DNA from 3 places in the Croceicoccus esteveae genome. Region 1 is predicted to be linked to each of the others. Evidence: predicted binding sites of a transcription regulator. Region 1 holds the regulator's gene; each other region holds the start of a gene.
The links. The regulator LexA, encoded in region 1, represses DNA repair genes until DNA is damaged. The targets are predictions, from matches to a motif close to GTTCCNCNCTTGTTCT.

Region 1 (10,090 bases):
CGCTGCCATGATCCTTGTTATCGATAATTATGACAGCTTCACCTGGAACCTTGTCCATTACCTTATGGAACTTGGCGCGAAGGTTGAAGTGGCGCGTAACGACGCATTGTCCGCCAGCGACGCCATTGCGACTGGAGCAGAAGGGTTCCTGCTGTCGCCTGGCCCCTGCACACCTGATGAAGCCGGCATCAGCCTGGATCTGGTCGCTGCCTGCGCACAATCGGGCCGGCCATTGCTGGGCGTGTGCCTTGGCCACCAGGCGATCGGCCAGCATTTTGGCGGCATCGTGCGGCGCGGCGGTCTGATGCATGGCAAGACATCGCTTGTCACGCATGACGCCAGCGGTGTCTTTGCCGGACTGCCATCGCCTTTTGCCGCCACCCGCTATCACAGCCTGGTGGTGGAGGACGTTCCTTCGTGCCTTCATGTCAATGCGCGCACGCCGCGCAGCGATGGTACGGACGGCGATGCACTGGACGGCGACGCGCATGTCATGGGGTTTCGCCACACCGACCTGCCCATCCATGGCGTGCAGTTCCATCCCGAAAGCATTGCAACCGAGCATGGTCATGCCGTGCTTGCCAATTTCCTCGGCATCTGCGGTATCGATGCAGGAATGCCGTCATGAGCATGTCCATGGCGCAGACCGAAGAAGTGTTTGGCCAAATGCTCGATGGCATGATGGATGACGAGGCAATTGCAGACCTGTTGAGCGCAATGGCCACGCGCGGCGAAACTGCCGAAGAAATGGCTGGCGCTGCAAAGGCGCTGCGCAGACGCATGCTCCCTGTAAAAGCGCCAGTAAATGCCATTGATGTTTGCGGCACGGGCGGAGACGGTCAGCACAGCCTCAACATATCCACCGCAGTCGCGCTGGTGGTGGCAGCCTGCGACGTCCCGGTCGCCAAGCATGGCAATCGTGCAGCGTCGAGCCAATCGGGCGGAGCGGACACTCTGGAGACGCTGGGCCTCAACCTGGCGCGAGCAGGTCACATGGCGCAGGCGACGTTGCCCGATCTCAACATCGCGTTCCTGTTTGCCCAGGCGCATCACCCGGCCCTTGCGCGGCTGGCGCCGATCCGCAAGGCGCTTGGCAGACGCACGATCTTCAACCTGGTCGGCCCGCTTGCCAATCCTGCGTCGGTTGATCGGCAACTGGTCGGTGTTGCGTCGCCCGAGCTTGTAGATCGTTATGCAGAGGCAATGCGTCTGCTGGGTATCGGGCATGCGTTGGTCATATCGGGCATGGAAGGTCTGGACGAGCTTTCCATTGCAGGCCCCTCGCGCGCGAAAGGCATCGGGCTTGATGTTCCCGACACCATCGTGCCTGAAGATGCGGGCCTGCCTCGCCACCCGCTTGACGCGCTGCGCGGCGGAGATTGCGAGCACAATGCCGCGGCGTTGCGGCGGCTGCTGCTGGGCGAACAGGGTGCTTACCGCGACGCAGTCCTCCTCAACAGCGCGGGGGCATTGCTGGTGGCAGGAGCGGTCGACAATCTGGCCAGCGGGGCCGAGGAAGCAGCAGAGGCATTGGACAAGGGACTGGCCAATGCTCTTCTGAACTGCTGGATCGAGAGTGTGAAATGACTGTCAAGCCAGAAGGAAAACTGGGTGAAATCTGCCAGACGAAGCGCGCCGAAGTTGCTGCGCGCAAGCAGGCGCGCTCGCTTGACATGCTCGACAGCGTGGCACGCGCGCAGGAACCGCCGCGCGGGTTCGAACGACGCCTGCGCGATGCTGCGCACGTCGGTTTCGGCCTCATCGCAGAGATAAAGCGGGCTTCACCATCCAAGGGGTTGATCCGTACAGACTTCGACCCTGCCGCCCATGCGCGGGATTATGCCGCCGGCGGTGCGAGCTGCCTGTCGGTGTTGACCGACGCACCGTATTTCCAGGGGCACGAGGATTATCTGGTGCTCGCACGAGATGCATGCACGTTGCCGGTGCTGCGCAAGGATTTCATGGTCGATCCGTGGCAGGTTGCCGAAGCACGAGCAATAGGTGCCGATGCCATCCTGATCATCGTGGCGGCGCTTGACCTTGAAACCATGCAGGACCTCGAAGCAGCCGCAACGGAGCGTGGCATGGATGTGCTTGTCGAAGTGCATGATGAAGCTGAGATGGAGCTTGCCCTGCAGCTTGACAGCCGGTTGATCGGCATCAACAACCGCGATCTGCGCAGCTTTGCGACCGATCTGGGCGTGACGGAACGGCTTGCATCCATGGCTCCTGAAGACGCATTGCTGGTCAGCGAAAGCGGGATCAGCGGGCCGGCTGATTGCCAGCGACTCGCACAAGGCGGGGTGCGCTGCTTTCTTGTCGGAGAAAGCCTGATGCGACAGACCGATGTGCAAAGCGCCACGCGGGCATTGCTCCACCCGTGAACACCCTGACCCATCTCGATGCATCAGGCGCTGCCCGAATGGTGGATGTCAGCGGCAAGGATGTTACCCGGCGCACCGCAGTGGCGCGCGGCCATATCACGCTGTCACCAGCCGCTCTCGATGCAATCCGGGCCGGCACGATGCGCAAGGGCGACGTGCTCGCAACGGCACGGATCGCCGGGATCATGGCGGGCAAGAAGACGGCCGATCTCATTCCGCTGTGTCATCCGCTCGGTCTCGACGCGATGGAAGTCGCCTTTGCGTTCGAAGATGATGCGATCAGCTGCACAGCCAGTGCCACCCTTGCGGCACGCACAGGTGTCGAAATGGAGGCCATGACCGCCGTTTCGGTAGCTTTGCTGACCATTTATGACATGGCCAAGGCGGTGGACCGTGGCATGGTGATCAGCGCAGTTCGCCTTATTGCAAAAGACGGTGGCAAGTCAGGCAGATGGCGCGCAGCGGGGCACGAGGACCTGATGGCATGAAGCCGCTGCTGGCCTTGGCAGAGGCGCAACGCCACCTGCTCTGGCGCTTGTCGGGCGGACAACAAATGTGCACCTCCAAGTTGGACAGGCGCTCGGTCACTATCTGACCGAGCCGCTGGTCGCGCGCAGAACGCAGCCTCTCCGGCCCCGTCCGCCATGGATGGTTGGGCAGTGCAGCCGGCCGATGTGCCTGAGCTGCAGAGCGGGTCCGGCGCATGGCAGATCGTGGGCGACAGCGCGGCAGATCGCCCGTACGAGACAGCACGCTTGCGGCCGGTGCAGCGGTGCGCATTTCGGCAGGTGCGGTGCTGCCCGGTGGGGCCGATATGATGCTGGTGCGGGAAGACTGCCGGACCAGCGGCGCGCTGTCGAGGTTCAGCGGCTCACCTCCCCGTCCGCCCGGACGGCACATCCATCAACCGGACCTTGATTTCAATACCGGGCACATGGTCGCACGCGCTGGTGGTCATATCACCCCTGCCCGGCTTGCATTTGCCGTTAGTGCCGATCTGGATCGACTGCAGGTTGGCTGCGCGCCCCAGGTGGCGGCGATCGACAGCGGCACTGAATTGCGCGCACAAGCCGCGCCGGATGATCTGAGGCCCGGAGACATTCCTGCGAACAACGGTCTCATGCTGGCCGGTTATCCCTGCGCTGCGCAAAGAATCGCTCCTGTCAGTGATGACAAGGCGGTGCTGCAGGCCGCTTCGCCAGCGTAACGGATGCAACCATTGTAATCACCAGCAACGGTGTCTTTATAAGGAGCACGATCTTGTCCGGCCGGTGATCGCCGAGATGGGAAGCACGGTCGAGTTCCGGTGCGTCGCGAGCAAACCGGTCATGGTGGCAAGTCGGCAGGATCAGCTGATCGTCGGTCTGCCGGGTAATTCCGTTTTCTGCTTTGTCATCGCAATGCTGTTTGCGCTCCCCTGCCGCGCGCAGTGCTGGAGGCAGGATCGGCCCATACCGGTGCTCGACAGTCAGAACAGTGGTGCGCTCTTGCCGCTGGCATTGGCAGACGCGCTGATTGTTCGCGCATCACACTGGCCGAAGCGGGCGGCAGGCGAAAAAATCGCAATACACCGCATCTGAGTTTCGTCCTTGTTGACGCAGGCTGTTTTTGTTGCTTAATTGTTCCGTGTTCGTTCAAAGGCACAGGTGCGAAACGGGCGAAGAGGAACCGTTTGATGCTTACACGCAAACAGCATGAACTGCTGACTTTCATTCAGCTGCGGCTTGAGGACGGCGGCATTTCGCCTTCTTTTGAAGAAATGAAGGATGCGCTTGATCTCAAATCCAAATCTGGCGTGCATCGCCTTATCTCGGCGCTGGAAGAACGGGGCTTTATCCGTCGCCTGCCCAATCGCGCCCGCGCGCTTGAGGTCATAAGGAACGCGGACGCACAGGGAACATCGTTGCGCAGACCATCTGATGGAACGCTGAACGTTGGCATTAATGGACAGGCAGGCGACATCCGGACGCAATTGAGGAACCCCGCCAATGATGTGGTGGAAATCCCGCTGCATGGGCGGATCGCCGCGGGCGTTCCGATCGAGGCGCTGGAGGACACCAGAACCCTGCCGGTGCCGGCCGCCCTGCTTGGTTCAGGAGAACATTATGCGCTGGAAGTGGCAGGTGATTCCATGATTGATGCCGGGATCCTTGATGGAGATCTTGCTCTCATCCGGCGGACCCACATCGCCGACGATGGCGCGATTGTCGTGGCCCTCGTAAGGGATGAGGAAGCCACGCTCAAATATCTGCGTCGCGACAATGGTCGGATCCGGCTTGACCCTGCCAATGCCTCCTTTCCCTCGCAGATCTATGACGCAGCGGAGGTCAAGATCCAGGGGCGATTGGCGGGATTGCTGCGCCAGTATCACTGATCGAGAACGAGAGAGCCGGCCGTGATGGCAGGGGCGCCGGCTCCTTCAAGAAGGCGCTTGGTTTGCTGCCTCCGACTCTGCCTTACATCCAGCCGTGACGGTCTCGTGCCGGACGGGCTGATCGGATCACGCCTGTCTGCAGGTTCATTGTCACGCCGCCCCGGCGCGTAAGCAAGGGCTGGTCGATCTTTGCCATTCGCGGGCGGCAATGTTCGGGCAGCTTGCGCTCTGCGACAACCACGTCGCTCGCCGCGCATGCTGCCAGCAGCGTCGCATAGTCGACATCCGAGCGGCGGCGCGAGATCAGGAGCACGCGGTGGCGGTGCGTCAGCAGGCAGAAATCGCGGTTGCAATCGGCCCCCGGCCATTGGGTAATGGCTTGCACATCTTGTTCAGAAGCGGCGTCGAAGCCCGCCTCTTCCAGCAATTGGTCATGCGCAAAACCGCGGCGGTTCCTGAGAAGGAATATCTGCCCCTCGTCATTGGCGATCGCGACATGCCGCCCTTCTGCCGCGACCATGAGGTCGGGCGGAGTTGCAACGGCGAAACCTGCAAGCCCCGCAAGCGCAGGCAGCACACCCCAGACCCGCACCCGTCCTTCCCACAAGGCGAGCCACAGAAACCCGCTCACAAACAACAGCGCCGCCCACAGAGGAATGGCAGGCACCAGCAGGATGGATCCGTCAATGGAGCTGACAAACTGCGCGATCCCGATCAGCAGTTCGAGCGCCTTGCCAGTGACGAACCATGCCGGCCAGCCAAGACCGACGAGGTCGAGCAGCAGCGCCACTCCCAGCGCTGGCATGATCACAGTCGTGGTAAGCGGGATGGCAACAAGATTTGCAAGAGCGCCGAGTACGCCCGACCGGTGAAAATGGAAAAGCACCAGCGGTGCCAGCGCCGCTTCCACGACCAGACCCGTAATGAGCAACGCCAGCGCCGCCCGCGCCAGCCGCATTGCCGCGCCATGCTCCCCACGGGCGACGAGTGCACGCATGGGGGCGCTGTTATGCAGGGCGACGATGGCGATGACCGCGGCAAAACTGAACTGAAAGGATGGCCCCACCACCGCCTCTGGCCAGAACAGCATCACGGTGATGGCAGCAAGCGCGATCAGCCGCATGGACAGTGCCTGCCGCCCCAGCGCAAGAGCCGCCATGACCAGCAATGCAGCGATGCATGCGCGGATCGTCGGCACCGCGGCGCCCGTCATCAAGGTATACGCAACAGCAGCGACAGCGCCGCCCGCGCTGGCGACAAGCGGCAACCGCGTCCTGAGCGCCAGCGCGGGAAAGAGCGCCAGCGTCTTCATCATTGCAAACCACACGATACCGACCACTGCGCCGACATGCAGACCGCTGATCGACAGCAGATGGGCCAGCCCTGCATCGCGCATGGCAAGCGCATCATCGTCATTGATCGCACCACGATCGCCGCTGGCCAGCGTGGCGGCAATAGCTGCATGTGCCCCGTCACTGCCGGTCGCACTTGCAACGCTGGTGCGCACATGCCGGGCAAGGTCGCGACGATACAGCGCCATGCCACTTGCCTGCGCTTCTGCAGGAGAAGCCAGGACAGGCGGGTCGATTGCAGAACCTGTCGCGGCAATCCCGTCAAACCAGGCAATGCGTGCAAAGTCATATCCGCCGGGCAGGACGGGATGCGTCGGCGGCGTCAAGCGTGCGCGCACATTTATGACCGCCCCTTCCTGCAGGAAAGGGCGGTCATCGACAGCCGAGATGTTGATGCGGGCACGGATCGCCCGGTCCCTCTGTGGATCCTGCGTGGCGACCACCAGCCGTACCCTGTTGCGCGCGGGCTGCTCCTCTCGTTCAAGGATCAAGGCGTGCAGCCGCGTGACGACTGGTGCTTCGATCGGATGTGTGCCCACCAGTTCGGAACGCAGCCATGCAAGCAGACAGCCGGCCGCCACCATGACCGCGACTGCCATTATGGCAGCACGCAGAACCGCAGTGTCCTCATCCTGCCACCAGGCCCAGCCACATCCCGCGACAAGACCGCACAGCCCTGTCAGGACAAGCCATTCTGCCGGTCCGGGAAGCAGGAACCACAGGCCCGTGCCTGCCAGCATCGCAACCGCCAGCCAAGGCATGCGTTCAAACGGCCGGCTCGCGAGGAACGCTTCTGCTGCGTGGAGCACACTGGACAAACCGCCCCGCCTGCGCCATTGCCGCAACAGCGAAGAAGGGCGGTTTTCCGCTTCTGGTTGGTCCGCGACGGGAATGGCCGCATGCGCTGCGAGGTTTTCGTATCCCGGTATCAGCGGCCTGCCCATGGCACTATAGGAAAGGAAGCGGGAGCAGATGGCAAGCGGCAACAATGATCCCGACCGCAGCATGGCGGATCACAACGGTCGGATCGTGACCAGGTTTGCCCCCTCCCCCACTGGCTTCCTGCATATCGGCGGCGCACGCACGGCGCTCTTCAACTGGCTTTTTGCACGGCATCACGGTGGTAAGGTGCTGCTGCGGATCGAAGACACCGATCAGACCCGATCCACCCGCCCGGCCATCGATGCGATTATCGACGGGCTGGACTGGCTCGGCATCGACTTCGACGCGCCGCCTGTATTTCAGTCGCAACGCGCCGACCGTCATGCCGAGGTTGCGAACATGCTGCTCGACGCAGGTCATGCTTACAGATGCTATGCTTCGGCGGACGAACTTGAAGAAATGCGTGCCGCTCAGCGGGCAGCAAAGCAGCCGATGCGTTATGACAATCGGTGGCGCGACCGCGACCCTGCCGATGCACCTGCGGGCAAGCCGTTCGTGGTGCGGCTTAGAACGCCTTCCACCGGGCAGAGCGTCATAGAAGACGCAGTTCAGGGTGGTGTTACGGTGCAGAATGCCGAGATCGACGATTACGTCTTGCTGCGCTCCGACGGCACGCCGACCTACATGCTCGCCGTGGTGGTCGACGATCATGACATGGGCGTGACGCATGTCATTCGCGGTGACGATCATCTCAACAATGCGTTCCGGCAGCTGCCGATCATTCACGCCATGGATGCAATCACTGGCGGCGACTGGCCGGAGCCTGTCTATGCGCATATTCCGCTGATCCACGGCGCCGACGGTGCCAAGCTGTCGAAACGGCACGGTGCCATGGGTGTCGATGCCTACCGCGATGAACTGGGCCTGCTGCCCGAAGCGGTGGTCAATTACCTGCTGCGGCTGGGGTGGGGATATGGTGACGAGGAAATCATCGAGCCTGCACGGGCCATAGAACTGTTCGACCTTGACGGTGTCGGCAAGAGCCCGTCGCGGTTTGACATGAAGAAGCTGGCCAGCCTCAACGCGCATTACATGCATGCAGCGCAGGACGCACGGCTTGCCGACCTTGTCAGCAGGCGGATCGCGGCACTGGAACCCCGCTTCAATGCCGAAACGGACCATGACCTTCTGGTCCAAGCCATGCCGGTGTTCAAGGAGCGGGCCAGGAACCTTGATGAACTGGCCGCAGCGATGCTGTTCCTGTTCAAGACACGGCCCTTGCAGCTGGAGCCCAAGGCCGCGGCCTTGCTGACACAAGACGCGCGTACGCTGCTTCAGGCGGTTCATGAGCGGCTGACCGCACTGGCCGAATGGCAGGACGATACGCTGGAAGACAGCCTCAAGCAGATGGCAGAGGAACGCAGTGTGGGGTTGGGCAAGCTTGCACAGCCGTTGCGCGCGGCCCTGACCGGTCAGACCACCTCACCCGGCATTTTCGATGTGCTGGCTCTGCTGGGACGGGAAGAAAGTCTGGAGCGCATTGCGGCCCAGGCCCACAGCATCACGCAGGCTCATGACAACACGCAGGCGCAAGGCACCACCGCAGGTGCCGCATCGCCGGACAGATGACATTCAGAGGAGACAGACGAGTGGCGGACAATCACGCAATCTTGAGCGTCAAGGGCAAGGATCACGAATTCGGGATCAAGAGCGGCACGCTTGGCCCCGATGTCGTTGATATTCGCAAGCTTTACGCGAATACCGGAATGTTCACCTATGATCCGGGTTTCACCTCGACCGCCAGCTGCGATTCCGCGCTGACGTTCATCGATGGTGAGGAAGGCGTGCTGCTGCATCGTGGCTACCCCATCGGTCAGCTGGCGGAGCATTCAAGCTTCATGGAAGTGTCGCACCTCCTGCTGAACGGCGAATTGCCGACGCGCGAGGAGCTTGACGATTTTACCTATACCATCACGCGCCATACCATGCTGCACGACCAGCTGCGCGGGTTCTACCAGGGGTTCCGTCGCGATGCACACCCCATGGCGATCATGTGCGGGGTCGTGGGCGCCCTCTCCGCCTTCTACCATGACAGCACCGACATTTCGGACCCGGAACACCGCAAGATCAGTTCGCACCGGCTGATTGCCAAGATGCCGACCATCGCGGCCATGGCCTTCAAATATTCGAGCGGGCAGCCGTTCCTCTATCCCGACAACACGCTGTCCTATACGGGTAATTTCCTGCGCATGACCTTTGGCGTCCCGGCGGAGGATTACGTGGTGCATCCGGTGATCGAGCGCGCGCTCGACCGGATCTTCATCCTGCATGCGGATCATGAGCAGAACGCATCCACATCGACCGTGCGCCTGGCCGGATCGTCCGGCGCCAACCCGTTCGCCTGCATCGCGGCGGGCATTGCGTGCCTGTGGGGTCCGGCGCACGGCGGTGCGAACGAGGCAGCGCTTAACATGCTGCATGAAATCGGGCACCCCGACCGCATTCCTGAATATCTCGCCCGCGCCAAGGACAAGGACGATCCGTTCCGCCTGATGGGATTTGGCCACCGGGTGTACAAGAACTACGATCCGCGTGCGACGGTCATGCAAAAGACAGTGCGCGAGGTATTCGAAGCTTTGCAGGTTAGCGATCCTGTGTTCGACGTTGCCCTGCAGCTTGAGGAAATGGCGCTCAATGATGATTATTTCATCGAAAAGAAGCTCTTTCCCAATGTCGATTTCTATTCGGGCGTGATCCTTTCGGCGATCGGTTTTCCGACCACCATGTTCACCGCGCTGTTCGCGCTGGCCCGCACGGTTGGCTGGGTGGCGCAATGGAACGAGATGATTTCCGATCCTGCCCAGCGGATCGGTCGCCCACGTCAGCTTTACACCGGACCGACGAAGCGGGATTATGTGCCCGTTTCGGAGCGTTGACGATCGATAAACACTGACGATCGCTAAAGGCTGAGATAATTTGGGCTGGCAAGAAAGGAACTGAGGCAATGCTGAAGTTGGTTTTGCAGATTTTCGGCATTGCTCTTGTTCTTGTCGGTGGGCTGTGGACGCTGCAAGGCTCAGGCCTTCTTTCCTGGCCTC
Region 2 (10,090 bases), on a different contig from region 1:
ATGTGCCGACGCTGGCAGGCGGCGTCGGGTCAAGAGCAGGAGCGGCGGCATGAAGTTTTCTCTCTCCTGGCTGAAGGACCATCTCGAAACCGACGCGACAGCGACGCAGATTGCCGCAAAGCTGACGGCAATCGGGCTTGAACTTGAAGGCATGACCAATCCTGCAGAAGGCTTGGCTGGCTTTCGGGTGGCGCGCGTGCTGACCGCTGAAAAGCATCCCGATGCCGACAAACTACAAGTGCTGCGCGTCGATGCGGGACCCGACGCCAACGGCGGCGATCCGCTGACCGTGGTGTGCGGTGCCCCCAATGCGCGTGCCGGAATGACAGGCGTGCTGGGTCTGCCCGGCGCGGTCGTTCCCGCGACCGGCATGGAAATGCGCAAGACCGCGATCAGGGGTGTCGAGTCAAGCGGCATGATGTGTTCCAGCCGGGAGCTTGACCTTGGTGATGATCATGACGGCATCGTGGAACTGCCCGATGATGTGCCCGTGGGCATGGCTTATGCCGATTACGCTTTGCTTGACGATCCGGTGTTCGACGTGTCGATCACGCCCAATCGCCCCGACTGCATGGGCGTGCATGGCATTGCCCGCGACCTTGCCGCAGCAGGTCTGGGCCGGTTGAAACCGATTGCTCCACCTGTAATTGCACCGACGCATCCCCCGGCCACGGGAATCAGGATCGAGGCGGCGGAAGGCTGCTCTGCTGTTCTTGGCCGCACAATCCGGGGCGTTTGCAATGGCAGCAGCCCCGGCTGGATGCAGGCCCGGCTGATCTCGGCGGGGCAACGGCCGATATCGGCTCTGGTGGACATTACCAATTACGTCATGCTGACTTATGGCCGGCCCAGCCATGTCTATGATCTTGCCACTCTTTCGGGCGAGTTGGTGGTGCGGCCGGCGCGGCAAGGCGAAACGGTGCTGGCACTCAACGATCGCGAATATGTGCTGGAAGATGGCATGCTGGTGATTGCTGACGATCACGGCGTGCACGACATAGCCGGTATCATGGGAGGCGCCCGATCGGGCTGCACCGAAGCGACCAGCGACGTTTTTCTTGAAGTAGCATTGTTTGATCCTGTCCGCGTGGCGCAAACGGGCCGGGCGTTGAACCTGGTGTCTGATGCCCGCAGTCGGTTCGAGCGCGGGTTGGATCCCTTGTTCCTGCCCATCGCGCTCGATATCCTGACCGGAATGATCGTGCAGATCTGCGGCGGGGAAGCGAGTGAGGCGATCTTTGTCGGACAGACGCCGGAGGAGGGGCGGACGATATCTTTCGATCCGGGTCTGGTGGTGTCACTGGGCGGCCTCGCCATTCCGGTGGACGAGCAGGAAGCGATCCTTGACCGGCTGGAATTTGTGGTAACGCGTTCCGGCGCCCGCTGGACGGTGGGCGTACCGGGCTGGCGGCCGGACATCGACGGTGCACCTGATCTGGTCGAGGAGATCATCCGCATTGCCGGACTGGACCGGATCCCGTCGGTGCCGCTGCCTCGCCTTGAAGGCGTCGCACGCCCGACCGCAACCCCGCTCCAACGTCAGGAACGCAAAGTGCGGCGCGCTGCGGCTGCGCGGGGCAATTGCGAAGCTGTAACCTGGTCGTTCCTGCCGCCGGCATTGGCGCAGGCCTTTGCCACGCAGCCGCTCTGGGTGCTCGCCAATCCGATCAGCGAGGACATGAAAGCGATGCGCCCTTCGCTGCTGCCGGGGCTGCTGGCAGCAGCGCAGCGCAATCTGGCCCGCGGCGCACGCAGCGTGCGATTGTTCGAAATCGGACGGCGTTATCTGCGCGCGGACGATGGCACCAGTGCAGAACGGCTGACGTTGGGGCTGGTGCTTGCGGGTGACAGGACCTTGCGGAACTGGCAGACCGGCAAGGCCGTCATGTTCGATGCGTTCGATGCCAAGGCAGAAGCATTGGCGCTGCTCGATGCAGCCGGCGCGCCGACCGCCAATCTGCAGGTCATGGAAGAGGCAGGCGAACAGTTCCATCCCGGGCGTTCGGCGACCTTGCGGCTTGGACCCAAGAACGTGCTGGCCCGGTTCGGCGCCATTCACCCCCGCACCGCGCAACAGTTCGATCTGGCCGGACCGGTTATGGCAGTGGAGTTGTTTATCGATGCGATCCCTGCCGCCAAGGCCGGCAAGGGCTTTGCCCGCGCCGCTTTCGCTCCTCCTGCATTGCAGGCCGTGCTGCGCGATTTTGCCTTTCTGGTCAGCGAGGATACCGCCGCAGGTGATCTGGTAAGGGCGGTCCGGGCAGCGGACAAGCAGCATATCGTGGAGGCACGGGTATTCGACCAGTTTTCCGGCGCCGGTGTGCCGGACGGCCAAAAGTCTCTGGCTGTCGAAGTCACGCTCCAGCCACAGGGCGCCAGCTTTACCGATAATGATCTAACTGCGATCAGCGACAGCATCGTGGCGGCTGCATCGAAGCTGGGCGCGGTTCTGCGGGGTTGATGGCATGATCCGGACGGCATTGGTGACAGGCGCGACATCCGGGATCGGTGAGGCATGCGCCCGCGCTTTCGTGGCTGCCGGCTGGCAGGTGATCGCAACAGGACGACGCGGCGAACGGTTGCGTTCCTTGCGCGACGCTCTTGGCGATAGCGTCCTGCCGCTTGCCTTCGACATTCGTGACGATGCCGCGCGTGCAGCGGCGCTCGCTGGCTTGCCTGAACGCTTCGCGGCAATCGACTGCCTTATCAACAATGCCGGCCTGGCGCTTGGCACCGGTCCGGCACAGGCGGCTGATCCTGGCGATTGGCAGACGATGGTGGACACCAACATCGGTGCGTTGCTGGCGATGACCCATGTGCTGCTGCCCCGGCTGATCGAGCGCAGGGGTGCGATCATAAATTTGTCTTCGGTCGCGGCAACGTACCCTTACCCTGGCGGCAATGTCTATGCAGCGACCAAGGCCTTCGTGACGCAGTTCTCGCTTGCCCTGCGCGCCGATCTGGGCGGAACGGGCGTCCGCGTGACCAGCATCGAGCCGGGCATGGTGGAGACGGAATTTACGCTGGTGCGCACCGGTGGCGATCAGGATGCGAGCCATGCACTATACGGCGGCATGCAGCCGATGACCGGCGATGATATTGCCGCAACTGTTCTGTGGGTGGCGCAATTGCCGCCGCATCTCAACATCAACCGGCTTGAACTGATGCCAGTGGCGCAGAGCTTTGGCCCATTCCAGGTGGCGCGCAACCCTGTCTGACGGCTCTTGGCTGACGACTCCTGGCAAAAGGCTTCTTGCTGCTCCTGCCTTACTGCGGCCGCCTGAAGCAACCCTGGTTGTACGATGTTGCCGGATGGGCACAGCATCCCTAAGGCGCATTGCATGACCGGATCATCCGAGCGGCGGACCTTCGCCATCATCTCCCACCCCGACGCGGGAAAGACCACGCTGACTGAAAAGCTGCTGCTGACGGGCGGGGCGATCCACCTTGCCGGCGAGGTCAAGGCGCGGGGACAGGCGCGGCGCGCCCGCTCCGACTGGATGAAGATCGAGCAGCAGCGCGGCATTTCAGTGACCAGTTCGGTCATGACGTTCGAGCGGACGGACGCCGATGGCAATTCGATCGTCTTCAACCTGCTCGACACGCCGGGGCACGAGGATTTTTCCGAGGATACCTATCGCACGCTCACGGCAGTGGATTCGGCCATCATGGTCATCGACGCTGCCAAGGGTATCGAGCCGCAGACCCGCAAGCTGTTCGAGGTATGCCGGTTGCGTTCGGTGCCGATCATCACCTTTGTCAACAAGGTCGATCGCGAAGGGCGCGACGGCTTTGAATTGCTGGACGAAGTGGCCGACATGCTGGCGCTTGACGTATGCCCGATGAGCTGGCCTGTCGGCATGGGCGGGCGGTTCGAAGGCATCCTCGACTTCGCCAGCGGCAAGGTCGCCCGACCCGAAGGGCCGAGTAAGGAATTCCTGGGCAAGCGGGAGGCGGATGCCGAAATTCCGGAGGAATGGGCCGAACAGTCGGAACTTGCCCGGATCGGTTATCCCGAATTCGATATTGACGCCTATCGCGCGGGCGATCTGACGCCGGTCTATTTCGGGTCGGCGCTGAAGAACTTCGGCGTGACCGAGCTGATCGAGGCGATCGCCGCGTTTGCGCCGCCGCCACGCCCCCAACCGGCCGAACAGGGCGAGATCACGCCGGCGCTCGACGAGGTATCCGGCTTCATCTTCAAGGTGCAGGCCAACATGGACCCGCAGCACCGCGACCGCATTGCCTTCATGCGGATGGTGTCGGGCACGTTCCGGCGCGGCATGAAGCTGACCCCGTCGGGGCTGGGCAAGCCAATCGCGGTGCATTCGCCCATCCTGTTCTTCGCGCAGGACCGCGAACTGGCCGACACGGCAGAGCCGGGCGACATCATCGGCATTCCCAATCATGGTACCTTGCGGGTGGGCGATTCGCTGTCGGAAAAGAATGACATCCGCTTTACAGGGTTGCCCAATTTCGCGCCCGAGATACTGCGCCGGGTCGTGTTGCGCGACCCCACCAAGACAAAGCAACTGCGAAAGGCGCTTGACGACCTGTCCGAGGAAGGCGTGATCCAGGTGTTCTATCCCGAACTGGGCGGGCAGTGGATCGTCGGCGTCGTCGGGCAATTGCAGCTTGAGGTGCTGGTCTCGCGGCTGGCGGCGGAATACAAGGTGGAGGCAGGGCTGGAACCGGCCCCGTTCGACACCGCCCGCTGGATCAGGGGGGAGGCAGGCGCGATCGATGAATTCGAACGGTTCAACCGCGCCAATCTGGCCAAGGATCGCGACGGCGACTGGGTGTTCATGGCGCGATCGGCGTGGGATGTCGGCTATCAGCAGGAACGCAATCCCGACCTGTCCTTTTCAGCCACGAAGGAGCGCTAGAGCCGCGTGAAGCTGAAATTCGCAAGCTACAACATCCACAAGGCGGTGGGGCTGGACCGCCAGCGCGATCCCGACCGCATCCTGACCGTGCTGAACGAGATCGATGCCGACATCATCGCGTTGCAGGAATGCGACCGACGGTTCGGCATGCGGGAGACGGTCCTGCCCCGCGCGCGGATCGAGGATTCGCCGTTCCGTACGGTGCCACTGGCGACCCGGTCAATGAGCATCGGATGGCATGGCAACACATTTCTGGTGAAGAAGAACACGCATGTGCTGGAAGCGCAGACGATTGCGCTGCCCACGCTTGAACCGCGCGGCGCTATCCGGCTTGATGTGGAACTGGGCGGTCAGCGGGTGCGGGCGGTCGGCATGCATCTCGACCTGTCAGGCTTGCGCCGTCGCCACCAGGCAGAAGCCATCCTGCGCCATCTCGATGATTGCGAGGACTGCCCCACGGTCATGATGGGTGACACCAATGAATGGAGCGGCAATGGCGGCGTATTCCGCGTCTTCCGGCCTGGCTGGACCGTGCTGGAAAGCGGGCGCAGCTTTCCTGCCAGCCGTCCCTTGGCGCAGCTTGACCGTATCGTGCTGTCGTCGCACTGGACCTGTCACGGCACCAATGTGCATCACAGCATGCTGGCAGCGCGTGCGTCCGATCATTTGCCGGTGTGGGCCGAAGTGTCGGTGGGATCAAAGGCGTTTGTCAGCTGAACGGCACGGCTTTTTGTAATGCAGCTCCAATCATTTCCGCCCGGTTATTCTGGCATCGTCGATCAGGCGCAATCATCAAGGCACTGCCAGTCAGGCCCTGCTGGCCGAGGTTCAATCGCGGCCGGCGCTGAGCATGTCGACCATCGGGCGGATCGGAGTGATGTCATAGCCGGCCGCAGCTGCCTTTGCCGCAATGGCAGCGGGAGATTGCCCTTGTTGCGCTGCTGTCAACGCCCATAGCAGGGCTGATCGCGTGCCTGAGCGGCAGAAGGCGAGCACCGGACCGCCAGCATTGTCGATAACCTTGGCCATGGCGTCGATCTGGCCATGCCCGAAACCGGCGTGAGTTACAGGAATGGCGGTGTAGGACAGGCCGGCGTCCTGTGCATGGCGGGCGAGCGTGCTGCCATCGGGCTGGTCCGGCTCCTCGCCATCGGGGCGGTTGTTGACGATGGCGGTGATGCCCTGCGCCTTTGCCTCGGCGATGTCAGCCGCAGTGATCTGCGCGCTGACATACAGATCGTCGGTGATCTTTTTGAACCCGCTCATGCAATCGTCTCCTTTTCAAACACTGCGGTTCGCCATCGCCTGCCCCATCAGCAACCGGCTGCCGGGGCCAAGTTCAGGCAGCCAGCTGACCTTATCCTGTTCAAACAGGAGAACCACGGTGGAGCCAAGAAGAAAGCGGCCCATTTCGTCGCCGGCGCGAAGCTGCGGAGCCTGCGCACCGCCGGATGCAGGCTGAGTTTCGGGCTCGGTTCTGGCCTGGGTCTTGGTTTGGGTCTTAGCTGGCGTGAAATCGCGCTTGAGGATGCGCTTGCCATGAGGCTTGACCGGCCCGGCCCAGACGGTTTCCATGCCGGCAACGATCATTGCCCCCACCAGCACCTGGGCAAAATGACCGACATCTCCTGTGAACATGCAGGCGAGCCGTTCATTGCGGGCAAACAGGCGTGGCACCGCAGCGGCAGTAACCGGATTGACCGAGAACAGCGCCCCGGGAAGGTAGGTGGTGTGTGCCAGGCTGCCGTCGGCTGCCATGTGGACCCGATGATAATCGCTTGGTGCAAGGTAGATGGTGGCAAAGCTGCCATTATGGAACCGGCGGGCCTGCTCGGCATCGCCACCCAGCAGTTCTGTCACTGAATAATCATGGCCCTTGGCCTGAATGATGCGCCCTGCTGCAATCCGGCCAAGCTGACTGATCGTGCCGTCTGCTGGTGACAGGATGAACCGGTCAGCCGGAGCCAGTGGCCGGGCGCCGGGTTTCAGCGCGCGGGTGAAAAAGGCATTGAAGGATGGGTAATTGCCATCTGCCTGCTCTGCTTCGGCTAGATTGATCCGATAAGCGCGCATGAAGCGGCGGATCAGGCGGTCCTTTACCCATCCCTGCTCGCTTGCTGCGAGGCGTCCGGCCATCCGCGAGAGAACATGATGCGGCACGATATGCTGCAAACCGATGAACAGTCGCTCAACCATCGTGTTCTTCGCCTTCTGCATGGAGGGCGTGTCTAGCCAACAGCGACTATCAAGGTCAATTGCCGGGTGATGCGCATGCCCGGCCGCCTGCGATCATCCTCCCAGTCTTTTATCCCCCCGTCTTTCATCCCCCCGTCTTCCATCCCCCGGTCTTTTCGGTTGGGAATTGACTCTGTTCCTTGTCTCGATTTAACAAGAACAAAATAGGAACATAATGCAGGCAGCCTGATGGATGAAAACCGCCAAAGTCCCGATCTGTCACTGGTCCATGATTTGCCAGTGCATGGCCTGCCAGTCCATGACAATGGATCAGCCATGCGTATCGAGGCAGGCGAAGCTGCGCCGGACATGGTCTTCCTGCCGCGTCCCACAACTCTGGTCGAGCTGTTTGCCGGCGCCAGGGACATGTCTGCCATCGGTTTTGCCCTTGCTCAGGTGCCGCGTCATGGCTCTGTGCTGTGGGTGCAGGACCGCATGTCATCGCTTGAAGCCGGCTATCCGCACGGCCGCGCAATCACGCGGTTCGGCGGCAATCCGGCGCAGCTCATTCATGTGGGCGCGCGCAATTGCGCAGATGCGCTGTGGACGATGGAGGAGGGGCTGAGATGCCGTTCGCTATCCTGTGTGATCGGCGAGATCTGGGGGGACCCGCGGGCGCTGGATTTTACCGCGACCAAGCGGCTGGCCATGCGCGCCGAGCAGCAGGGAACGCCTGCTTTCCTCATCCGCTTTGGAGCAGCGGCAAATCTGTCGGCGGCGCGGCAGCGGTGGCGGATCGCATCTCTGCCTTCTGTGCCGCACCCCTACGACGACCGCGCCCCCGGTCCGCCATGCTGGCAGGCGGAACTGTTCCGCGCGCGGGGGCTGAAGCCGGGCACCTGGATGGTGCACTATGACCGAACGGCGCATCGGCTCGATTTTTCTGCCGCAATTCCCGATCCAGCGGTGGTGGAAGCGCAGCGGCATCGATCCAGCAGCGGTGGCTGAACCTTTGGTGCTTGCCCGCGAAGGCAGGCATGGTCCGGTCGTTCACGATGCCAGCAGGACAGCCTACGCGCTGGGGGTAAGGCAGGGCGCGCGCGTTACCGACATGCGGGCATTGTTTCCCGCCTTGCGGGTCGAGCCGGCAAACGAGCAGGCAGATGCCGCCGACATTGCAGAACTGACGCATTGGTGCCGCCGGTGGTGTCCATGGGTGCAGGCGGATACCCACACCGATGGCGCTCACGGGCTGTTGCTGGACGTGACCGGATCGGGTCATCTGTTCGGCGGCGAGCCTGTAATGGCTGGCGATATTGTCACTGCCTTTGCCGCTCTGGGGCTGACAGCACGCGTGGCTCTGGCTCCGACTATCGGCAGTGCGTGGGCGCTGGCCCGCCATGGCCATACAGGCCAGTCTGTCTGTCCAGCCGCGGATGTGGCAGCGGCGCTGTCCCCGCTTGGTGTAGCAGCCCTGCGCCTGGATGCGGACACGACCACCCTCTTGGCAAGATTGGGCCTCAAGACCGTGGCTGCGCTGATGGCAGTGCCGCGTGCGGCCTTGATCAGGCGGTTCCGGCAGGCCAGCGCGCCTTCTGCAAATCCGGTGCTGCGGCTGGATCAGGCGCTTGGCACCGTGCCGGAGCCGCTGGTCGCGGCAGAGCGCCGACTGCGGGCGCGCAGCATGCGCAAGCTTGCCGAGCCGATTGCCGATGTCGAACCTGTTGCCCATGTGCTTGCCGATCTGCTCGACGATCTGTGCGGACAGCTGGCGGAACGCGATCTGGGGGCTCGACGCTTACGGCTGGCGGGGTACCGGCTGGATGGCGGGGTTTCTGCAGTGGAGGTCGCTACCAGTCGGGCCAGCCGCGATGCCGGCCATCTCAAGCGCCTGTTCGAAGGCCGGCTGGAGACACTCGACCCCGGCTCGGGTTTTGAAGTCATGACGCTGGAGGCGACAGGGCGGCAGGATCTGCCGGCGGCGCAGCAAAATCTTGCCGGCAACGTCGATGAGGAGCTTGCGCTGTCCTGTCTGATCGACCGGCTGGTGGCCCGGCTTGGCAATGGGGCAGTGCGCAAGGCGCTTTTGCAGGGCAGTCATATCCCCGAACGCGCCGAAGTTTTCGTGCCTGCGTCCGTGTCCATATCGGGCCCTGTATCCAGCATGATCTTGCCCGATGCGATCCCTGCCGCCTGCACCAGTAGCCTGTCGCGCGAAGAGGCGATGCCGTTGCGCCTGCTGTTTCCGGCCGAGGATGTGGAGGTGCTGCACGCCGTGCCGGAAGGGCCGCCGGCCCGGTTCCGCTGGCGCCGGCAAAACCATATCGTCGTGCGCAGCCAGGGCCCGGGCCGCATTGCTCCTGAATGGTGGCGCGAGAAATCATCGGCACGGCTGCGCGATTATTACCGGGTGGAGGACAAGGAAGGCCGCCGCTTCTGGCTTTATCGCGAAGGACTGCCGGATGACGGACGCGGCGGTGCGCCGCGCTGGTTTATCCATGGGCTCGATGCGTGAAACCGATGGTTTGCCATGCCTGATGCTTCCCTGACGCCTGGCCGGCGCACGCTTGGCGATGGCGATGAATTTGCGCGCAACCCGCCTGCGGCATTTGTCGAACTTGGTCTGGTCTCATGCTTTTCGTTTCTGCGCGGCGCTTCTGATGCGGTCGATCTGGTCACGACTGCGCATGATCTTGGCTACGATGCACTGGGCATTGCCGATCGCAACACCATGGCAGGGGTGGTGCGGCTGCACAGCGAGGCCCGCACTGCCAAATTGCGGCCGGTCATCGGCTGCCGTCTGGACCTTGTCGATGCGCCGTCGCTCTATGCCTATCCGCAGAATCGCATGGCTTATGGCGATCTTTGCCGTCTGCTTTCGAAAGGCAAGATGCAGGATGCCAAAGGCAGGTGGCAGGCAAAAGGCCAGTGCGACATTGCGCTTGCCGATGTCGGCGCACATCTGAACGATGCGGTTTTTCTTGTGGCGATACCCGAAGACGATCTGGACGAATTTGCTGCCGCGCTGT
Region 3 (10,090 bases), on a different contig from region 1:
GGCTGGTGTGGGTGACAAATCCGCCTTGTGCATCGAGCAGCATCTGCATCAGCTTTATTTCACGGCCCTGTAACGCAAATGTCCTGCTGTCGAGGACAAGCGTCGCATTGTCCTGGGGCACTCCTGTGTGGATGAGGCGAACTTCCGCCGGAACTGCAGCGCCTGTTGCCAGCAGCTTTATGCGGGCAGCAAGTTCAGCCGGGTCGATCGGCCCGATCGTCAGAAACTCGTCTGTTTTTGCATTGAAGGCCTGCACGCGGGCCGTAACCTGCGCTGTGGTCGCCAGCGCCAACGCGGTGCGTCCCTGTTCCTTGCAAGCGGAAATATGGTCCATGGCATTGCCGCCGCTCAGGAAAATGCAGGCAAGATCAGGCGGCCAGCGATCTATTCCTGCCGCCTTGACGCTGCGCAGCCATTCGGCACGCTGGTTCGCATTCCCCCCCAACAGGAGGGGTGGCACTGACGTCAGGCTGCGTAGGACGGGCGCCACCCCTGCCGGCGTGCTGACCTGGTCAGTGCGGAGAGGCGGTGTGGGCATGGTCCTGTGCCGGATCATCCGGATAACGGCGCTTGTGTCGGATAGACCACCACAAGGACAAGCCAATCAATGTTGCCCCGATCAACCCGGTAATCGTTTCCGGTATATGGAATATTGCCGAAAGCAGCATGATTGCGCCCAGGACGATGATTGCCCAGAACGCTCCATTTTCAAGATAGCGATATTGCGACAATGTACCGGCACGCACCAGATGAATGGTCATTGATCGCACGAACATCGCGCCGATGGACAGACCAAGCGCAATGATCAGCATGTTGTTGGTAAGGGCAAAGGCGCCGATGACGCCATCAAAGCTGAAGCTGGCGTCCAGCACTTCGAGGTAGAGAAACCCGCCAAGCCCCGAACGCGCCGCGCCTGCGGCACTGTTGGACATGTCAAGCAGGGTGCCGATGGCCTGAACGACGATGTAGGTGACCAAACCCAGCAGGCCGGATACCAGAAATGTCAGCGCCTCTGCTTCCGGCAGCGCACGCGAGATGAAATAAAGTGCCAGTACCAGAATGGCAATTTCGGCAGCCTGTATGTTGGAAATTCGGCTCAGGAAACGCTCCACCTTCCCGATCCAGTGCACGTCCTTTTCGGCATCGAAGAAAAAGCGCAACCCGACCATGGTGAGAAACGCGCCGCCAAAACCGGCGATCCCGATGTGCGCGCCCGACACGATCGCTTCGTACCGCTCCGGTTCGTTCAGCGACAGGTGCAAGGCATCGAGCGGGCCGATGCCTGCTGCCACAGCGACGATCGCCAGCGGAAAGACGATCCGCATGCCGAATACCGCGATCAAGATGCCCCAGGTCAGGAACCGGCGCTGCCATTTCTCACTCATCTCGCGCAGCACGGTGGCATTCACCACCGCATTGTCGAAAGAAAGCGAAATTTCCAGGATCGACAGAACAACGACAATCCACAGGATCTCCAGCATGCCGCCCCAGCCTGATCCTTGCTCAAAACCAAGCCACACGCCCAGCGCTAGACAGATGAGGGTGAAGACGAGAGAGCCGCGATAGTGGGTAAGAAGAAGTTTCAAGAACGATCAGCCTATGGATTGCGAGTTGCTGGAACAGGAGATGCGCAGCCTGTGCGCTGCGTCAGTCCGACTTTGCGCGATAGACTTGCTCCGGGCCGGGAAAAGTGCGGGCCCTGACTTCGCTGGCATAGCGAGCTGCTGTGTCGTCGATCATCCCGGCGATATCGCTGTATTTTTTTACAAAGCGTGGCACCCGCTCGAACATGCCAAGCATGTCTTCTGTAACAAGGACCTGACCATCGCAATGCGCCGAAGCGCCAATGCCGATGACCGGCACGCTCAAGCTTCGGGTTAGAGTGATCGCAATATCCTCCACCACGCCTTCTGCGACGACAGCAAAAGCGCCTGCGTCCGCAATCGCGTTGCCGTCGGCAATGATGCGGGCATGCTCTGCTTCGTTGCGGCCGCGCGCCATGTAGCCGCCAAGTGCATTGACGGCCTGCGGCGTCAGTCCGACATGGCCCATGACAGGTATACCGCGTTGCGACAGGAAGCGAACCGTTTCGGCCATGGCATGGCCGCCCTCGATCTTTATCGCCGCAGCGCCGGTCTGTGCCAGGACACGGCTTGCGCTGGTAAAAGCCTGTTGCGGTGATGCTTCATAACTGCCGAACGGCATGTCGACGACGACCAGCGCGTGGTAAGATCCGCGCACGACCGCGGCACCATGCGCGCACATCATGTCGAGCGTGACGGGAAGCGTGGAAGGCAGCCCGTAAATCACCTGTCCCAGCGAATCGCCAACCAGCAGCATGTCGCAATGCGGATCGAGTAATTGCGCCTGCCGAGCGGTGTAAGCGGTCAGCATGACCAGCGGCTCCTGCGTGGTGCCGTCCTCCTTGCGCTGCATGACCTTGGGCACGGTCAGCCGCTTCATCGGGGCAGGGGTAGGCGTGGCCCGGCTGGTCGCCGTATCGATCTGGAAAGTAGTGGACATGCAAATGCTTTTGCACATGCCGGCGATTATGGCAAAGCGCCCGTTGGAACAGCCGCAGCATGAGGCCAGTGCACTGCGGCAGTGGTTCTTGATATAAACACGACGAATGGGAGCAGGATCAGGCGCATGGCAACAGCCACAGATGCAAAGCCGCACGAGAGGTCGCATGAAGGGCCCGAGGAGGGATCTCACGAGGGATGGTCATCCCGCAGCGCGTTCATACTTGCTGCGATCGGATCGGCCGTTGGTCTGGGCAACATGTGGCGTTTTCCGGCAGAGGCAGGTGCCAATGGCGGGGGCGCTTTCGTCCTGTTCTATATTGTATGCGTCATATTGATCGGGCTTCCTGTCCTTCTTTCCGAAACGCTGATCGGCCGGCATGGGCAGGCATCGGGACCATACAGCGTGTTGCGCATGGCGCGTGATTCCAGTGCATCCGGCAATTGGCAGATCGTCGGTCTTATTGGCGTGGTCAGCTCCTTTCTGGTCCTGTCCTTTTACTGCGTCGTCGGCGGTTGGGTGCTGTATTACATCGGCATCTTTGCGGCCGATCTTGTCCATACCGGCGTTGCAGGTGGTGCATTCCAAGGGCGCGGCCCCGCCACGATTGAAACGCTGCTGCCGGAACTGTTCGGCAATGGTCTCCTGATGGTCGCGCTCGATGCCCTGTTCCTTGGTGCAACGCTGTTCTTTGTGGCGCGCGGAGTTTCCAAGGGTATCGAGTTTGTCGCCACGTGGATCATGCCTGCCTTTTTCGTGCTGATCGTCGCGATCACGATTTATGGCGCCGTCACGGGCGCGTTCATCGAAGCGCTGGCTTATCTGTTTACCTTTGAACCGTCGAAACTGACGGGACCGGTCATGCTCGCGGCGCTCGGTCAGGCATTTTTCTCGCTGTCTCTGGGCATGGCAGGGATGATCACCTATGGCTCCTATGTGAGCAAGGACGTAAACCTTGCCGGCACATCGACGATCATTGCCAGCGCCGACACCGGGGTAGCGCTGCTTGCTGGCCTCTGCATTTTTCCGATTGTATTCACTGCCGGGTTGGCACCAGAGGCCGGTCCGACCTTGATGTTCCAATCTCTGCCGCTGGCATTTCAAACCATGCCAGCCGGCTCGCTGGTGGGGTTCTTGTTCTTCATCATGGTCGGGTTTGCCGCACTCACAAGCTCGGTCGCGCTGCTGGAAGTGCCCACGGCGTGGCTCATGGAGCGGTTTGGCCTGCGACGCACAATCGCTTCTGTCATGCTCGCGGCAGGGGCACTGTTGCTTGGCGTTCTGTCAGCGCTGTCGTTCAACACGTTGGCGGGATCTTATCCGCTGACGTTCTTGCCGTTGTTCTCTGAGCAGGGCTGGTTCGATCTTCTCGACACCTTGACCAGCAAGCTACTGATGCCGATTGCGGCTATTCTGACAGCTGTGTTCGTCGGCTGGATCGCGGCACCGCGGATTGTGGATGCCGAAGCGGGTCTGACAGGCGGGCTGTACCGTTTTTATCGGGTGCTGGTCCGCTGGGTCTGTCCGCTTGCGCTTACCGCGATCCTGCTGGTCGGAATATTCCCTTCGCTCATCGGGGGTTAGGCTGAAGCAAGACGGGGCTGCCATTCCAGGCAGCCCCGTCCCAGGCTTTGCTTGACGGTTTACAGGCTGGTGTCAGCCTTGCCGCCCTTTACATCATCGGTAATGTCCATCCCAAGCAGCATCTTGGCCGTCGTGAACGGGCCAAGCTTGCCGGACCAGATCGAAGCCTCGCCAAGATCCATGCGCAGCATCAGCAGCTTGGGATCATTCCTGCCATTGGGAAACCAGGCCTCGACCGTATTGCTCCACTCTTTTTCCAGACGTTCACGGCTGGTCTCCTCGACCAGCCGACCGTGGAAGCGGGCGAAAAGATCATGTCCCTTGGATGCAAAAGTGGCCGTCGCAGCGCCCTTTTCCGCAAACCGATTGTCCTTGTACGTAAAGAACCAGATCGCGCTGTTCGCGTCCTTGTCGAGCTGCGCTGTCATGGGTGCGGCCGTATCGGGATCATCATCGAGCTGGAGCATTACAAAAGGAGAATCGGCAAGATCTTTCCAAAATGCGTGGCGGAGTTCTTCGGCATTACCTTGATCGTACATAAACGTGGTCCTTTCGCTGTTTTACATGGAACGGACCAGTCCTGCCCAAGGTTCCGGTAGGACCATTACAATTGGATAAACCCGCTCCATATTGACAGCCTTAGCGAAAGCTGCGCAGAACAAGCAGGGAACATCTGGAGACTCCATGACCCGGAAGTCAATTCTCGACCGCCTGAAGATCCTTGCGGATGCGGCAAAATACGACGCGTCCTGCGCTTCCTCCGGCACGTCGAAACGCAGCAGCAAAAATGGCAAAGGGGTCGGATCGACAGAGGGCATGGGCATTTGCCACGCCTATGCGCCTGATGGCCGGTGCATATCTCTGCTCAAGGTCCTAATGACCAATCACTGCATTTTCGATTGTCATTATTGCATCAACCGCAAGAGTTCGAATGTTGAACGGGCGCGGTTTACGCCGCAGGAAGTAGCCGATCTTACGATCAGCTTCTACAAGCGCAATTACATCGAAGGTCTGTTCCTTTCCTCCGGCATCGTCAAATCGTCCGACCATACAATGGAGCAGTTGGTCGAATGTGCGCGTATCCTGCGTGAGGAGCATGATTTCAGGGGATATATTCACCTCAAAACCATTCCTGAAGCCGATCCGGAGATCACACATCGCGCAGGGCTGTATGCGGATCGGGTGTCGATAAACGTGGAACTGCCGACCGTAGCGGGGCTGAACAGACTTGCGCCCGACAAGGACGCGGGGCAGATCGACGGCGCGATGGGCCGCATGGGCGGCGATATTGTGGAGGCAAAAGACGCGCGTAAACGGTTCCGTCACGCGCCGAGGTTTGCGCCGGCCGGCCAATCGACACAGATGATTGTGGGAGCGGATGCCGCCAGTGATGCCGACATCGTGAGCCGGGCAAGTTCGCTTTACGAGCGCCATGCTTTGCGGCGGGTTTATTATTCTGCGTTCAGCCCTATTCCCGATGCCAGCGCCGTGCTGCCGCTCAAGCGACCGCCGCTCATCCGTGAGCATCGCCTGTATCAATCTGACTGGCTGATGCGTTTTTACGGGTTTTCTTCCCATGAGGTGGGCGCAGCGGCGGGAGCAGACGGCATGCTGCCGCTTGACATCGATCCGAAACTTGCCTGGGCTTTAAAATTTCGTGAATATTTCCCAGTGGATGTAAACCGTGCCTCACGTGAATTCTTGCTGCGCGTACCGGGTCTCGGGACGCGGGCGGTGGCGCAAATCCTGTCAATTCGTCGTTATCGCCTGCTGCGCCTCGAGGACATTGCCCGCCTGACAGTGTCGGCGGTCAAGGTGCGGCCGTTCATCGTTACGGCTGACTGGCGTCCGGTGCTGCTCACCGATCGTGCTGATCTCAAGGCGCTGGTGGCCCCGCCGGTCCACAATCAGCTCGAGCTTTTTGCGTCATGACGAAAACGGGTGCTGTCGATCTGGAGCGCACCCATCTGGTCACGATGCCGGCGCCGGATGACTTTGATGCCTGGCGCGACCAAGCTCGCAATCTGCTGCTCCAGAACATTCCTCCTGACCGGATTATCTGGACAGAAGCAGGAACAGGGTCAGGCGATCTGTTTGCATCTGCCGAGCCGGTAACGCCTGTCACCGTACCTGCCGCAACAAGTGAGTCGCCACCACCGCGCGTGCCAAGACAGTTCATCGTCTTTGCAAAGATTGCGATTTTGCACTCTGACCCGGAACGGTTTTCTCTTCTGTATCGGCTACTCTGGAGACTGCAGTCACAGCCGCATCTGCTTGACGACGCAGCGGACGCCGATGTCCGCCTCTTTGCCAGTCACCTGCGTGCCGTGCGTCGTGACGTGCACAAGATGCGCGCCTTTCTGCGCTTTCGCATGACCGAGACTGAGGATGGCGCAGAACATTACATTGCCTGGTTCGAACCCTTTCATCACATCCTGCGGCACAACGCCGGCTTCTTTGTTGATCGGTTTGCCAATATGCAATGGTCGATCCTGACTCCAGGCGGATCTCTGCATTGGGATGGCGAAATCCTTCGCGAAGGGCCTGCGGCAGATCGTACGGACGCGCCCGCTGACGATCCTGCGGAAGCTTTGTGGCGTGGCTATTACGCTTCCATTTTCAATCCGGCACGGTTGAAAGTGGGCGCCATGTTGAAGGAAATGCCCAAAAAGTACTGGAAGAACATGCCCGAGGCCCAACTTATCCCAGCGCTGGTCGCAGGGGCTCAGGCAAGGGAGGCAGCAATGGTGAAGGCAGGAACTCTGGAAATGGGTGAGCGGCCAGACACGCTCGCTGCTATTGAAAAAGCTCTTAACGCCTGCACCCGTTGTCCGATCGGCGAGTTGGACAATACTGCTGTGATGGGTGAGGGCCCGCGCAATGCGGCCCTCATGATTATCGGTGAACAGCCCGGCGACAACGAGGATTTGCAGGGGCGACCATTTGTCGGGCCAGCCGGTCAGCTACTCGATCTGCATCTTCGGGACGCGGGCATAGACCGCAAGGCTGCTTATCTCACCAACACTGTAAAGCATTTCAAGTTTGTGCATCGGGGCAAGCGCAGGCTGCATCAGTCACCCACTGCAAAGGAGATTGATATCTGTCGCTGGTGGGTGGAGAGCGAACGCGCCATTGTGCAGCCCAAGTTGGTGCTTGCGCTGGGCGCCAGCGCGGCGCGTGGGATGTTGGGCAAGACAATCAGCATATCGAAGGCGCGTGGCACTCCGCTTCGTTTGGAAGATAACAGCGAGCTGTGGATTACCGCGCATCCATCCTATCTGTTGCGCCTTGACGGAGAGGCAAAGGAAAAGCAGACGCATCTGTTCGCAGCGGATCTTGCAAATGTTGCCAGAAGGTTAAAGGAGTTAACGCAGGCCTAGCAAGTATTCTGCCAGCGACGCGCGATCAGCTCGGCAACTGGCGATTGGCATGCAGAACTTCTCCTGCCAGGTAAAGCGAACCGCAGACAAGGATCACATCGTTCGCAGCGGCACGTGCGGCAATGCTGTCGATTGCGCTGTGGATATCATCCTGCACTTCGCAGGCAAGCTCCGCTGCAATGGTGCACAAATCTTGTGGCACATGATGATCATGACCTGATATCGGCACTGCGGTCAGGCTGGACAGATGCGATGCGATGGTCGTGATGAACCCGACAGCGTCCTTGCTCGACAACATGCCGATGATTGCATGGACAGGAACTTTGATGGTTGCGAGGTAATTTGCCAAGGCTGCCGCCGCAGCGGGATTATGTCCGCCATCCAGCAGGATCTGCAATGGCCCGGCGCGCTGCGTCAATGGACCCTGGGCCAGCCATTGCAGCCGCGCCGGCCAAGAAACATTGCGCAATCCTTGGGCAAAGGCGGACGGCGAGACGGTGAGAAAATCCTGGTGTCGCAGCATGGCAATGGCCAGACCGGCGTTCGCAAGCTGGTGCGATCCCGGCAGGGCAGGCGGAGGCAGGGTCAGTTGCCCATGCCGATCAGCGTATTCAACCGGAGTGGCGCCCGCTATCGTCCAGTCTGCTCCCTGCACGTGCAGCGGCGCACCCGCCAACGCAGAGGCGTGCTCGATCTGCCGAACTGCCTCGGCGCGATCGTGTGCGACGGTGACGATCGGCACGCCCGGCTTGATGATTCCGGCTTTTTCAAAGGCGATGCGGGCGATCGGCAGTTGCGGGGTACCGGGTTCCGGCACAAGCAGAAACGCTTCATGATCGAGCCCCAGCGCCGCGATGCCGCAGCAGGCGGGATGTTCCAGCACGTTGGTTGCATCGAACCGTCCGCCAAGCCCTACCTCTACAATGGTGGCATCAGCGGGGCTGCGGGCAAAGGCGAGAAAAGCAGTCGCAGTGGTGACCTCGAAAAAGCTGGCAGGAATGTCGCCGCACCGGTCGAGCACTTCTTCAAGCAGGGCGGCAAGCAGATCATCTTCAATGAGGCACCCGGCAAGGCGGATACGCTCATTGTAGCGGACAAGATGAGGGCTGGTAAACTGATGGACCGTCTTGTCATCGGCTTCGATGATGGCCCGCAGAAATGCGCAGGTCGAACCCTTGCCGTTGGTACCGGCAACGTGAAACACCGGCGGCAGGTCACGCTGCGGATTGCCGAGCCGGTCAAGCAATGCACGGATTGGCGCCAGGCTCAAGCGGCCTTGTGGCACGCTCAGCCCTGCCAATCTGTCCAGTTGTGCCTGAACACGCGCATCGTCGGATCGGGCAAGGTCGCGCATCGGGCGCAGATCTATGCCCGTGTTGCCGGCAACAGATAGCCAATGATAGTAGCCAAGCGTTCCTTCAACTGATCGCGCGGAACAACCATATCAATCATGCCGTGTTCGAGCAGATATTCAGCGCGCTGGAAGCCTTCGGGCAGCTTTTCCCGGATGGTGTCCTGTATCACGCGTTGCCCGGCAAAACCGATCAGCGCGCCTGGTTCGGCGATCTGCACGTCACCCAGCATGGCATAGCTTGCCGTCACGCCGCCGGTTGTCGGGTCGGTGAGCACAACCAGGTAGGGCAATCCGGCAGCTTTCAACCGCTGAATTGCGCCCGTAGTGCGGGGCATCTGCATGAGCGACAGAATGCCTTCCTGCATACGCGCGCCCCCTGCTGCGGTAAAGATGACGTAAGGGCAATGGTCTGCGATCGCCTGATCGACCCCGGCGAGGAAAGCGGCGCCAACCGCCATGCCCATCGACCCACCCATGAAGCCGAAATCCTGCACTCCCAGCACCACGCGGTGACCATCAATGGCCCCGCTGGCATTAGTCAGCGCGTCGGGATGTGCATTGGCGCTCCGGGCGGCCTTGAGGCGGTCGGAATAACGCTTGCTGTCTCGAAATCGCAGCGGGTCTTCCTTGACCGCAGGCGAGGGCAGCACCCTGAACCCCTCATCGAGAATTTGCGAGAACCTTATGTCCGATCCGATCCGGCCGTGGTGATCGCACCTTGGGCAGACGAACAGATTGTCCTCATATTCTTTTACAAACAGCATTTCGTGGCATTCGGGACATTTGCGCCACAGATTATCAGGCGAATCGCGCCGGGCGGCAAAGGGCAGGCGATTGCGAACTTCGGTAAGCCAGCTCATGCAAGATCCTCTCGTGCCGAATGCACGGCATCTGCCAAGGCACCTGCCAAACGGCGGATTTCCGCAGGTGCACCCGCTTCATCGCGTGCAATAAGCTCCACAAGTGCCGATCCCACGATGACCCCGTCGGCAATCCGGGCGATCATGGCCGCCTGTTCCGGTGTGCGCACGCCGAAGCCGACCGCGACGGGCAGGTCAGTTGATTTCTTGAGGCGCTCCACCGCTTCGTCTATCGCGGTGGCTTGTGCCTGCTCCCTGCCTGTCACGCCAGCGACAGAAACGTAGTACAAGAACCCTTCTGCACCGCACAGGACGACTGACAGGCGCTTGTCGTCGGTGGTCGGCGTTGCCAGCCGGATGGGAGCCACACCGGCCTCGCGCAGCGCCGG

Region 2: the regulator LexA is predicted to act here: its motif matches at 7,278-7,293, upstream of RM533_RS11305 (ImuA family protein).
Region 3: the regulator LexA is predicted to act here: its motif matches at 4,763-4,778, upstream of RM533_RS10830 (putative DNA modification/repair radical SAM protein).

The regions. Positions count from the first base shown of each region.
Region 1 covers NZ_JAVRHS010000002.1:383,130-393,219, forward strand. The annotation lists gene RM533_RS04725 (phosphodiester glycosidase family protein) at 1-11, shown strand, start outside; gene RM533_RS04730 (anthranilate synthase component II) at 8-628, shown strand; gene trpD (anthranilate phosphoribosyltransferase) at 625-1,587, shown strand; gene trpC (indole-3-glycerol phosphate synthase TrpC) at 1,584-2,384, shown strand; gene moaC (cyclic pyranopterin monophosphate synthase MoaC) at 2,381-2,872, shown strand; gene RM533_RS04750 (MoeA family protein) at 3,088-3,591, shown strand; gene RM533_RS04755 (hypothetical protein) at 3,668-3,964, shown strand; gene lexA (transcriptional repressor LexA) at 4,060-4,758, shown strand; gene RM533_RS04765 (ComEC/Rec2 family competence protein) at 4,841-7,054, opposite strand; gene gltX (glutamate--tRNA ligase) at 7,083-8,621, shown strand; gene RM533_RS04775 (citrate synthase) at 8,618-9,928, shown strand; gene RM533_RS04780 (hypothetical protein) at 9,997-10,090, shown strand, end outside.
Region 2 covers NZ_JAVRHS010000010.1:74,096-84,185, forward strand. The annotation lists gene pheS (phenylalanine--tRNA ligase subunit alpha) at 1-53, shown strand, start outside; gene pheT (phenylalanine--tRNA ligase subunit beta) at 50-2,461, shown strand; gene RM533_RS11280 (SDR family NAD(P)-dependent oxidoreductase) at 2,466-3,218, shown strand; gene RM533_RS11285 (peptide chain release factor 3) at 3,342-4,886, shown strand; gene RM533_RS11290 (endonuclease/exonuclease/phosphatase family protein) at 4,893-5,603, shown strand; gene RM533_RS11295 (protein tyrosine phosphatase family protein) at 5,715-6,152, opposite strand; gene asd (archaetidylserine decarboxylase) at 6,168-7,103, opposite strand; gene RM533_RS11305 (ImuA family protein) at 7,311-8,069, shown strand; gene RM533_RS11310 (Y-family DNA polymerase) at 7,975-9,576, shown strand; gene RM533_RS11315 (error-prone DNA polymerase) at 9,592-10,090, shown strand, end outside.
Region 3 covers NZ_JAVRHS010000009.1:70,497-80,586, reverse strand. The annotation lists gene RM533_RS10855 (winged helix-turn-helix domain-containing protein) at 1-445, opposite strand, end outside; gene RM533_RS10850 (DUF475 domain-containing protein) at 513-1,586, opposite strand; gene panB (3-methyl-2-oxobutanoate hydroxymethyltransferase) at 1,648-2,523, opposite strand; gene RM533_RS10840 (sodium-dependent transporter) at 2,650-4,107, shown strand; gene RM533_RS10835 (pyridoxamine 5'-phosphate oxidase family protein) at 4,167-4,646, opposite strand; gene RM533_RS10830 (putative DNA modification/repair radical SAM protein) at 4,792-6,039, shown strand; gene RM533_RS10825 (UdgX family uracil-DNA binding protein) at 6,036-7,487, shown strand; gene RM533_RS10820 (bifunctional folylpolyglutamate synthase/dihydrofolate synthase) at 7,513-8,841, opposite strand; gene accD (acetyl-CoA carboxylase, carboxyltransferase subunit beta) at 8,853-9,701, opposite strand; gene trpA (tryptophan synthase subunit alpha) at 9,698-10,090, opposite strand, start outside.